One region of the Streptomyces sp. WG5 genome, then DNA from elsewhere that is predicted to be linked to it. Evidence: riboswitches for the same ligand, from Rfam matches in the RefSeq annotation. Region 1 holds a riboswitch; each other region holds the start of a gene.
What was found. Region 1 has a riboswitch for cobalamin ahead of ACP4IX_RS22565 (ribonucleoside-diphosphate reductase subunit alpha). Riboswitches for the same ligand answer to the same signal wherever they lie in the genome.
Positions count from the first base shown of each region.

Region 1 (3,268 bases):
ACCGAGCCCAGGTTGCAGACCGCGGTCTCGCCGTCGTCCGTGACCTCCAGGATCTCCGTGCAGAGGTTGGAGGAGTGGACGACGTGTCCGGGCTCCGCGGTCTGGTTGGCGGTGCGGTTGGCGGTGTCCTTGAAGGTCATCCAGCCGTTGCCGGTCTGTGCGAGCGTGCGCATCATACGGCCGTACAGCTCGCGGGCGGGGAGGGTCCTGCGGGCGAGCCCCGCGGCTTCGGCCCCGCGGTAGGCCGCGTCGAACTCCTCGCCCCACAGGTCGGTCAGCCCGGGCACGTCGGCGGGGGAGAACAACGACCACTGCCCGTCGGCGTCCACCCGGCGCATGAACTCGTCGGGGATCCAGTGCGCAAGGTTCAGGTTGTGCGTGCGGCGGGCGTCCTCGCCGGTGTTGTCCCGCAGTTCCAGGAACTCCTCGATGTCCGCGTGCCAGGTCTCCAGGTAGACCGCCGCCGCGCCCTTGCGCCGGCCGCCCTGGTTCACGGCGGCGACCGAGGCGTCCAGCGTCTTCAGGAACGGGACGATGCCGTTGGAGTGCCCGTTGGTGCCGCGGATCAGTGAACCCCGGGCGCGGACGCGGGAGTAGGCGATGCCGATGCCGCCGGCGTGCTTGGAGAGGCGGGCGACCTGGTGGAGGCGGTCGTAGAGGGAGTCCAGCTCGTCCTTGGGGGAGTCGAGGAGGTAGCAGGACGACATCTGGGCGTGCCGCGTACCGGAGTTGAACAGGGTGGGGGAGGAGGGCAGGTAGTCGAGGCGGCTCATCAGCCCGTAGAGGGCGGCCACTTCGTCGACGGACCGTACGGTGTCGTCCTCGGCGAGCCCGGCGGCGACGCGCAGCAGGAAGTGCTGGGGCGTCTCGACGGCCTTGCGGGTGATCGGGTGCCGGAGCAGGTAGCGGCTGTACAGGGTGCGCAGCCCGAAGTAGCCGAAGCGGTCGTCGGCGGCCGGGTCGATCAGCGCGTCCAGGCGGTCCGCGTGCAGCCGGACGAACGCGGCGGTGCGGTCGGCGATCAGGCCCTCCCGGTGGCCGGTGGCGACCGACCCGGTGAAGGAGGTGACGCCCTGGGAGGCGGCCTCGGCGCGGATGCCGAGGGTCAGCAGCCGGGCGGCCAGCCGGGAGTAGACCGGGTCCTCCGAGATGAGCCCGGCGGCAGCCTCGGTGGCGAGCTCGCGCAGCTCGGACTCGTCCGCGCGGGCGGACCGGCCGCGCAGCGCGGCGGCGGCGACCCGGCCGGCGTCGGCGTCGGGGAGGTCGGCGGTCAGCCCGGTCAGGGTGCGCAGCAGGGCGGCACCCGGGTTGTCGGGTTCCTCGCTCGCTCCGGGCAGCGGAGCCGCTGAGGTCGCTGAAGTCGTCACCGGGGTGGCTGAAACCGGGTCGGCTGGCGCGATGGTCACGTGGGGGCACTCCCTCGCTCGGCACGGGGCCTGGCGGAGGGCAGGGGGCAGCTCACGAGCGCACGCGGCGTCGCGTCCACCGGCCCATTCCACGAGGCCCGGACGTCATGGCACCCGGACCGGGACGGCCGGGCGCACTGTCGGCAGGTCCTCGGACTCGACTCGTGTACAGACGCACACAAGTACACCGTTGCGGGACAGTTCCGGATTCGCACCGGATTCCCCTGCGGCGACAGCGAGCATGAGCATACATCTTGTGCCGTGTTCCGCGAGCACCCCCAGATGTAGTGCCGGTCCGTGCCGGGACGTCAGCGCGTGGTCGTGTTCCGGGCGTACGACAACGGGCCGCCGGATCTCTCCGACGGCCCGACGCGTGCCAGGGGTCAGTGCGAGGCGCCCGCCGTGGCCGGCGGCAGTTCCACCTCGACGCCGGGGTCGCCCGCGTCCGCCGTGTAGTCGCCCGGCTTGGTCTCGTCGACGCCGTCGGGCGCCTTGGCCGCCCTCAGGACGAAGGTCAGGACCACGGTGACCAGGACGTTCAGCACGAAGGCGGTGAGGCCGATGTAGCCGATCTCGCCGATGCCGGGGATCTCCTTCGAGGAGCCGCCGAAGTGCTCCTGCGTCGGCGAGGCGACGCCGTACGCGGCGAGCGTGCCGTAGACCATGCCGACCGCCCAGCCGCCGAGCAGTGCCCAGCGGTGGAACCAGCGGGTGAACAGGCCGCCGACCAGGGCCGGGAAGGTCTGCAGGATCCAGATGCCGCCGAGCAGCTGGAAGTTGATCGCGACCGTCTTGTCCATGCCGAGGACGAAGACCAGCGCACCCACCTTCACCAGCAGGGAGACCAGCTTGGAGACCTTCGTCTCCTGCGCCGGGGTGGCGTCCGGCTTGATGAAGTCCTTGTAGATGTTGCGGGTGAAGAGGTTCGCGGCGGCGATCGACATGATCGCCGCCGGGACCAGCGCGCCGATGCCGATCGCCGCGAAGGCCACGCCGGCGAACCAGTCCGGGAACATGTTCTCGAACAGCTGCGGGATCGCCAGCTGCCCGTTCTCCACCTTCACCCCCGCCGCGATCGCCATGAAGCCCAGCAGCGCGAGCAGACCGAGCATCAGCGAGTACAGCGGCAGGATCGTGGTGTTGCGGCGGATCACCTCACGGCTGCGCGAGGACAGCGTGGCGGTGATCGAGTGCGGGTACATGAAGAGCGCGAGTGCCGAGCCGAGCGCCAGGGTGGCGTACGTCCACTGGCCGCCGTGGTCCGGCACCAGTCCGCCGTTGCCCGACTCGGTGAACTTGTCGTTCGCCGCGGCGAAGATGTCGTCGAAGCCGCCCAGCTTGATCGGGATGTAGATGATGGCCACCGCGATCACGATGTAGATCAGCGTGTCCTTGACGAACGCGATCAGCGCGGGCGCGCGCAGACCCGACGAGTAGGTGTACGCCGCCAGCACGCCGAAGGCGATCAGCAGGGGCAGATCCTTGACGAACCAGTTGGTGTCCTCGCCGCCGCCGACACCCATCACGTCCAGCACGGCCTGGATGCCGACCAGCTGGAGCGCGATGTACGGCATCGTGGCCAGGATGCCGGTCACGGCGACCGCCAGCGACAGCCCCTTCGAGCCGAACCGGCCGCGTACGAAGTCCGACGTCGTCACGTACCCGTGCTTGTGGGAGACCGACCACAGCCGCGGCAGGAAGGTGAAGATCAGCGGGTAGACCAGGATCGTGTAGGGCACCGCGAAGAAGCCGGCCGCGCCCGCCGCGTAGATCGCCGCCGGGACGGCCACGAAGGTGTACGCGGTGTACAGGTCGCCGCCCAGCAGGAACCAGGTGACCCAGGTGCCGAACGAGCGGCCGCC
Region 1 is NZ_JBNGGC010000021.1:62,681-65,948, forward strand. Features, by position in the region: gene ACP4IX_RS22565 (ribonucleoside-diphosphate reductase subunit alpha) at 1-1,406, opposite strand, end outside; cobalamin riboswitch at 1,532-1,655, opposite strand; gene mctP (monocarboxylate uptake permease MctP) at 1,790-3,268, opposite strand, start outside.

Region 2 (3,268 bases), on a different contig from region 1:
ACCGCGGTGGCCGCCGTGATGGCCCTGTGCAGCACGGTGTGCCTGGCCCTGGTGATGGTGGTCGGCACCGCGCAACTGCCCGGCAACCCCCTGCCGGACGGCTGGTCCGACCCCGAGGTGCGGGCGGCCGTGCCGTACGACGAGGTCGTCGGCAAGGCGGCGATCCCCGCGTTGTGCGCGGTGGTCGTGGCCTCGGCACGGGCCCTGTGGCGGCACGGCAGGGTGCGTCGCCGCGCCCACCGCGCGCTGGCCGGACTGCCGGGCACCGGAGTGGCCGTACTCCCGGACGAGGTGCCCTACGCGTACGCGCTGCCCGGCGGTCGCCGGGACCGCGTGGTGGTGAGCACGGCCCTGCTCGACTGCCTCGAACCGGCCGAGCGGCGCGCGCTGTTCGCGCACGAGCGGGCCCATCTGACCGCCCGGCACCATCACTTCCTGCTCACCGTCCGGCTCGCCGCCCTGGCCAACCCGTTCCTGCGGCCCCTGCGGACCGCCGTGTCCTACACGGCGGAGCGGTGGGCGGACGAGGAGGCCGCGCGGACGGTCGGCAACCGCCGTGCGGTGGCGACCGCGATCGGCAAGGCGGCCCTGGTCTCCCGGGGCACCCCGGTCGCCACCCTCGCCGGCCTCGCGGCGCCCGGCCCGGTACCGCGCCGGGTGGCGGCCCTGCTGGGCCCCGCTCCCGCTGTCCGCACCTGGCCCCCGGTGTTCACCTCGGTGGGCCTCGCGGCATGGGCCGCGGCCGCCGGAACCGCCGTGTCGGCGATGTCGTCCGCGAACGCCGCCGTCACGATGTTCCTCATCCTCCGCGCCGCGACGCCGCTCTGAGCGTCTCGCGCCCGCCCCTCCGAAGGACCCACGGAATCCCGGTCATTCGGGGCCGGCAGGCGGCAACGTCAGGGCGGCGAGCGCCGACGTCCACGTCATCGACACCGTACTCGGTCCCGAGAGCTGAGGCGCGGGCGGGCGGTGCCGCGGGAGGTCGGGCGGATGGCCGCCCCCCTGGCACCGCAGGGGCCCTGTGGTAGCTTGCGGGAGCCAGTCGAACCCACCTGGTGGGTCAGGGAATCCGGTGCGAATCCGGAGCTGACGCGCAGCGGTGAGGGGGACGGGCGGGACAACGGCCACTGGGCGGCACAAGCCGTCCGGGAAGGCGTCCCGCCCGGACGATCCCGAGTCCGAAGACCTGCTGGCACCCGCGCCGCGTACGGCGCGGGCCACACCGTACGAACGGGCTTCGCGTATGAGCCCTCGACGCCAGAGGATCTTCCATGTCCGCAGCGCGCCCCGCCGGCTCCCGCCGCTCCTTGCGTTCTTTCCGTCCCTTCCGCTCCCGCTTCTCGTTGCTGCTGTCCGGTGCCCTGCTGGCGTCCGGCTGCGGTTCCGGAACGACCGCCGCCGACTCCGCGGCGCCGGCCGAGGCCGCCGGTTATCCACGCACCGTCAGCGACTGCGGTCACAAGGTGGAGATCCCCGCGCCACCCGAACGGGCCGTCTCCCTCAACCAGGGCACCACGGAGATCCTGCTCTCGCTGGGCCTGGCCGACCGAATGGCGGGCACTGCCACCTGGACCGACCCGGTCATGAAGGGCCTGGAGAAGGCGAACGCCGGGGTGCCCCGGCTCGCCGACAACATGCCCTCCTTCGAGAAGGTCCTGGACGCCGAACCCGATTTCGTCGCCGCCTCCTTCGCCTCCACGCTCGGCTCCGGCGGCGTGGCCACGCGCGAGCAGTTCACCGAACTGGGGGTGCCCGCCTACCTGTCCCCGTCCGACTGTGTCGGCAAGGACAACAGCGGCGACGGCGACGGCGTCCGCAGCGAACCCCTGACCATGGACACCGTCTACGGTGAAGTCCACGACCTGGCCCGGGTGTTCGGCGTCGAGCAGCGCGGCGACGAACTGGTCGCACGCCTGAAGGCGCGGGTCGCGAAAGCCACTTCGGGCGTCGACGCCTCCGGTGTCACCCTCATGTACTGGTTCGCCGACTCCACTTCGCCCTACATGGCGGGCTGCTGCGGCGCCCCCGGCATCATGACCCGCGCGCTCGGCGCGGAGAACGCCATGGACGACACCCACGAGGAATGGCCCCAGGTCGGCTGGGAGACGGTCGCCGACCGAGACCCCGACGTCCTCGTCGTCGGAGACCTCACCCGCAAGTCCCAGACGGCCGAGACCGCCGCGAAGAAGATCGAGTTCCTGGAGTCCGACCCCGTCACCAAGAACATGACCGCGGTCAGGAAGAAGCGGTACGTGCTGCTGAGCGGGCAGGCGATGAACCCCACCATCCGCACCGTCGAGGGCGTGGAGAAGGTGGCGGCGGCGCTGCGCGCGTACGGCCTCACCCAGTGACGTCCGGAAGCCGGGTGACGCCGGGAAGCCGGAGGACGCCGGGCAGCCGAGAGACGTCCACGAGCCGGCGGACCCCCGGCCTGCGCGCGGCCGTCCGCCGCTCCCCGGTGTGGGTGGCGGCCGGCTTCGTCGCCCTGTGCGCCTCCGTGGCCGTCGCCGTCACCATCGGTCCCGCGGACATCGGCGTCGGCGAGGTCTGGTCCGTGGTCGTCGCCCATCTCGGCGGCGCCGCCCCCGGCGCGGACGTCACACCGATCCGCGACGGCATCGTCTGGAACCTGCGGCTGCCCCGTACCCTCCTCGCGGCGGTGTGCGGTGCCGGCCTCGCCGTGTGCGGCGCCGTGCTCCAGTCCCTGCTGCGCAACCCGCTCGCCGACCCCTTCGTCCTGGGCGTCTCCTCCGGCGCCTCGACCGGTGCCGTCCTGGTCGTCGTCCTCGGTGTGGGCGGCGGCGCGCTGTCCGTGTCGGGCGGGGCGTTCATCGGGGCGGTCTGCTCCTTCGCGCTGGTGATGCTGCTCAGTCACAGCCTCGGCGGCACCCCGGACCGGGTGGTGCTCGCCGGCGTGGCGGCGATGCAGCTGTTCTCCGCGCTCACGTCGTTCGTCGTGATGACCGCGGCCGACGCCGAGACCACCCGCGGCGTGCTGTTCTGGCTGCTCGGCTCGCTCGGCGGGGCGGGCTGGACGGACGTGTGGACGAATGCGGCGGTCCTGACCGTGGTCCTGGCCGTGTGCCTCGGGTACGCCGGGACACTGGACGCCTTCGCGTTCGGTCAGGACGCGGCGGCCACGCTCGGCGTCCACGTGGCCCGCACCCGGCTGGTGGTGCTGTGCGCCACCGCCCTGCTCACCGCGGCCCTGGTCGCCTCGGCCGGTGCCATCGGTTTCGTCGGTCTGGTGCTGCCGCACGCCGTACGG
Region 2 is NZ_JBNGGC010000008.1:37,934-41,201, forward strand. Features, by position in the region: gene ACP4IX_RS10155 (M56 family metallopeptidase) at 1-828, shown strand, start outside; cobalamin riboswitch at 1,023-1,208, shown strand; gene ACP4IX_RS10160 (ABC transporter substrate-binding protein) at 1,272-2,351, shown strand; gene ACP4IX_RS10165 (FecCD family ABC transporter permease) at 2,432-3,268, shown strand, end outside.
Region 2: another riboswitch for cobalamin. It lies ahead of ACP4IX_RS10160 (ABC transporter substrate-binding protein); the one in region 1 lies ahead of ACP4IX_RS22565 (ribonucleoside-diphosphate reductase subunit alpha).

Region 3 (3,268 bases), on a different contig from region 1:
TGGGCAAGGGCCTGACCGACCTTCAGCCGCAGCAGGGCTTCGCCGCACAGACCAGTGCCGCCACGGTCATCCTGGCCTCCTCGCACCTCGGCTTCTCCCTCTCCACCACCCACTCGGTCTCCGGCGCGGTGATGGGCGCGGGCCTCGGCCGCAAGGGCGGCGTGGTGCGCTGGTCCACGGCCACCCGGATGTTCGTCGCCTGGGGTCTGACCCTGCCGGCCGCGGCCCTGGTCGCCGCGATCGCCGAGTGGGTCTGCGGCCTGGGTGACTGGGGCACCGCCCTCGTCGCCGTCTTCCTGGTCGCCTCCAGCGCCGCCATCTGGAAGGTCTCCCGGCGCGAGGTCGTCGACCACACCAACGTCGTCGACGAGCCCGAGCCGTCCGGTGTGGTGACCACGGCGATGGCCGCCGTGTCCCCGCCCCCGGCGGGCGTCACCGAGGACCTGGCGGGCACCGTCGCGGCCTCCGCGTCCGACTCCAAGGCCCCGTCGGCCACCACCACCGTCTGAGCCCGCGCCCCGGGTACGAAGGAAGCGAACCTCCATGAGCATCGACTGGGCAGCTCTCGGCTCCGTCTTCGGGGTCAGCCTCGTGGCCACCGTGGTCCTGGTGGGCCTGTTCACCCTCGGCATCACCGGCCTCTCCCGCCAGGAGCGGGCCGCCGCGCAGGGCGGCTCCGCGGCCCTCGCGGTCACCGGCGCGTACGCGTGCTTCGCGGCCTGCGCGGCGGCGGTGGCGTACGGGATCTATCTGATCGTCGCCTGACCCACGCCGGTCGTCGCCCGGTCCACGACGGTCGTCACCCGACCGCGAAGGCCGCCCGCCCGCGAGGGCCGTACGACCGACGCACGTCACCCGACCCTCCGCGCACACCCGTGAGGCGGGGCGCGGGACGGACTCCGACCGTCCCGCGCCCCGCCTTCTTCTCGTGCCGGCGCACACCGCCCGCGTGTGGGCCTTCGCACACTCCCCCGCCGCAGGTCAACGCCAGGTTGACTGGTGTTCGCGGGCCGTGGTGGACTTCCGGAGCCAATACGGCGGCAGGAGAGGAAGCCCGGTGCGAATCCGGCGCGGTCCCGCCACTGTGACCGGGGAAGGATCCCCGGGAGCCAGGAACTCTCACCGCCGGTCTCTTCGAACCAGGGCGCGGACACCCTGAGTGAGGACATACCGCCATGCTCGGCTGCCGATCGACGTTCAGCACCAGGTTCTTCCCTGACCGTGTGACCGGCTGAGCCCCGTGCGTGCCGAACGCGTCTTCGCGTACGGCGCCGCCGCCGGCCTCCTCGGTGACCTCCTCCTCGGCGATCCGCGCCGCGGACACCCGGTCGCCGCGTTCGGCCGTGCCGCCGGTGCCGTGGAACGGGTGCTGTGGCGTGACCACCGCGGGTGGGGCGCGCTGCACACCGCCGTGTGCGCCGGTGGCGCCGCCGCCCTCGGGCTGGCCGCCACCCGCGCCGTACGCCGCTCCCCCGCCGCCTCCGTCGCGCTGACCGCCGCCGCCACCTGGTCGGTGGTCGGCGGCACCTCGCTCGCCCGCGAGGCGAGCGCCATCGGCCGTGCCCTGGAGGCCGGCGACGTCGAGGCGGCCCGCGCGCGGCTGCCGCACCTGTGCGGGCGGGACCCGCAGGCGCTGGACGCCGACGGGATCGCCCGGGCCGTCGTGGAGTCCGTCGCCGAGAACACCTCGGACGCGGTGGTGGGCGCCCTGGTGTGGGGTGCCGTGGCCGGGGTGCCGGGGCTGGTCGGCTTCCGGGCCGTGAACACGCTGGACGCGATGGTCGGCCACAAGTCGACCGAGTACCGCCGCTACGGCTGGGCCTCGGCCCGCCTCGACGACCTCGCGGGGTGGCCCGGCGCCCGGCTGACCGCCGTCCTGGCCACCGTGGCCGGCGGCGATCCGCGGGGTGCCGTACGGGCCTGGCGCGCCGACGCCGCGCAGCACCCGAGCCCCAACGCCGGTCCCGTGGAGGCCTCCTTCGCGGGCGCCCTGGGCGTGCGGCTCGGCGGGACGCTCTCCTACGGCGGGCGGGTCGAGCACCGGCCCGTCCTCAACGGGGCGGCGGGACGCGCCGTCCGGGCCGGTGGTGGCGACATCGACCGTGCCGTGCGGCTCTCCCGGCGCGTGGGCTGGCTGGCGCTCGGCGTGTGCGCGGGCGCGCGGCTGCTCGGCCGCCGGGTACTCACACAGGGACGTGACTCATGAGCGGTGGCCTCCTCGTCGCCGGCACCACCTCCGACGCCGGCAAGAGCGTCGTCACCGCCGGGATCTGCCGCTGGCTGGTGCGTCAGGGCGTCAAGGTCGCGCCCTTCAAGGCGCAGAACATGTCGCTGAACTCCTTCGTCACCCGCGAGGGCGCCGAGATCGGGCGGGCGCAGGCCATGCAGGCCCAGGCGTGCCGCGTGGAGCCGACCGCGCAGATGAACCCGGTGCTGCTCAAGCCGGGCGGCGAGCAGAGCAGCCAGGTCGTGCTGCTCGGCAAGCCGGTCGGTGAGATGAGCGCCCGCGGCTACCACGGCGGACGGCAGCAGCGGCTGCTCGGCACCGTGCTGGACTGTCTGGCCGAACTGCGGGCCACGTACGACGCGGTGATCTGCGAGGGGGCGGGCAGTCCGGCCGAGATCAACCTGCGCCGGACCGACATCGTGAACATGGGGATCGCCCGGGGCGCCGGGTTCCCCGTCCTCGTCGTCGGCGACATCGACCGCGGGGGCGTCTTCGCGTCCTTCTTCGGCACGGTGGCGCTGCTGGCGCCCGAGGACCAGGCGCTGGTCGCCGGGTTCCTCGTCAACAAGTTCCGCGGTGACGTCTCGCTGCTGGAGCCGGGGCTGGAGATGCTGCACGGCCTGACCGGGCGGCGGACGTACGGCGTGCTGCCCTTCCGGCACGGGCTCGGCATCGACGAGGAGGACGGGCTGCGCGTCTCGCTGCGGGGGACGGTGCGGGAGTCGGTCGTCACGCCGCCCGTCGGCGAGGACGTGCTGCGGGTCGCCGTCTGCGCGGTCCCGCTGATGTCCAACTTCACCGACGTCGACGCGCTGGCCGCCGAGCCGGGTGTCGTGGTGCGCTTCGTGGACCGGCCGGAGGAGCTGGCCGACGCGGATCTCGTCATCGTGCCGGGGACGCGGGGGACGGTCCGGGCGCTGGAGTGGCTGCGGGAGCGGGGGCTCGCGGACGCCATCGCGCGCCGGGTGGCCGAGCGGCGGCCCGTGCTCGGCATCTGCGGCGGTTTCCAGCTGCTCGGCGAGCACATCGAGGACGACGTCG
Region 3 is NZ_JBNGGC010000012.1:123,745-127,012, reverse strand. Features, by position in the region: gene ACP4IX_RS15025 (anion permease) at 1-509, shown strand, start outside; gene ACP4IX_RS15020 (hypothetical protein) at 544-765, shown strand; cobalamin riboswitch at 1,000-1,138, shown strand; gene ACP4IX_RS15015 (cobalamin biosynthesis protein) at 1,241-2,206, shown strand; gene ACP4IX_RS15010 (cobyric acid synthase) at 2,203-3,268, shown strand, end outside.
Region 3: another riboswitch for cobalamin. It lies ahead of ACP4IX_RS15015 (cobalamin biosynthesis protein); the one in region 1 lies ahead of ACP4IX_RS22565 (ribonucleoside-diphosphate reductase subunit alpha).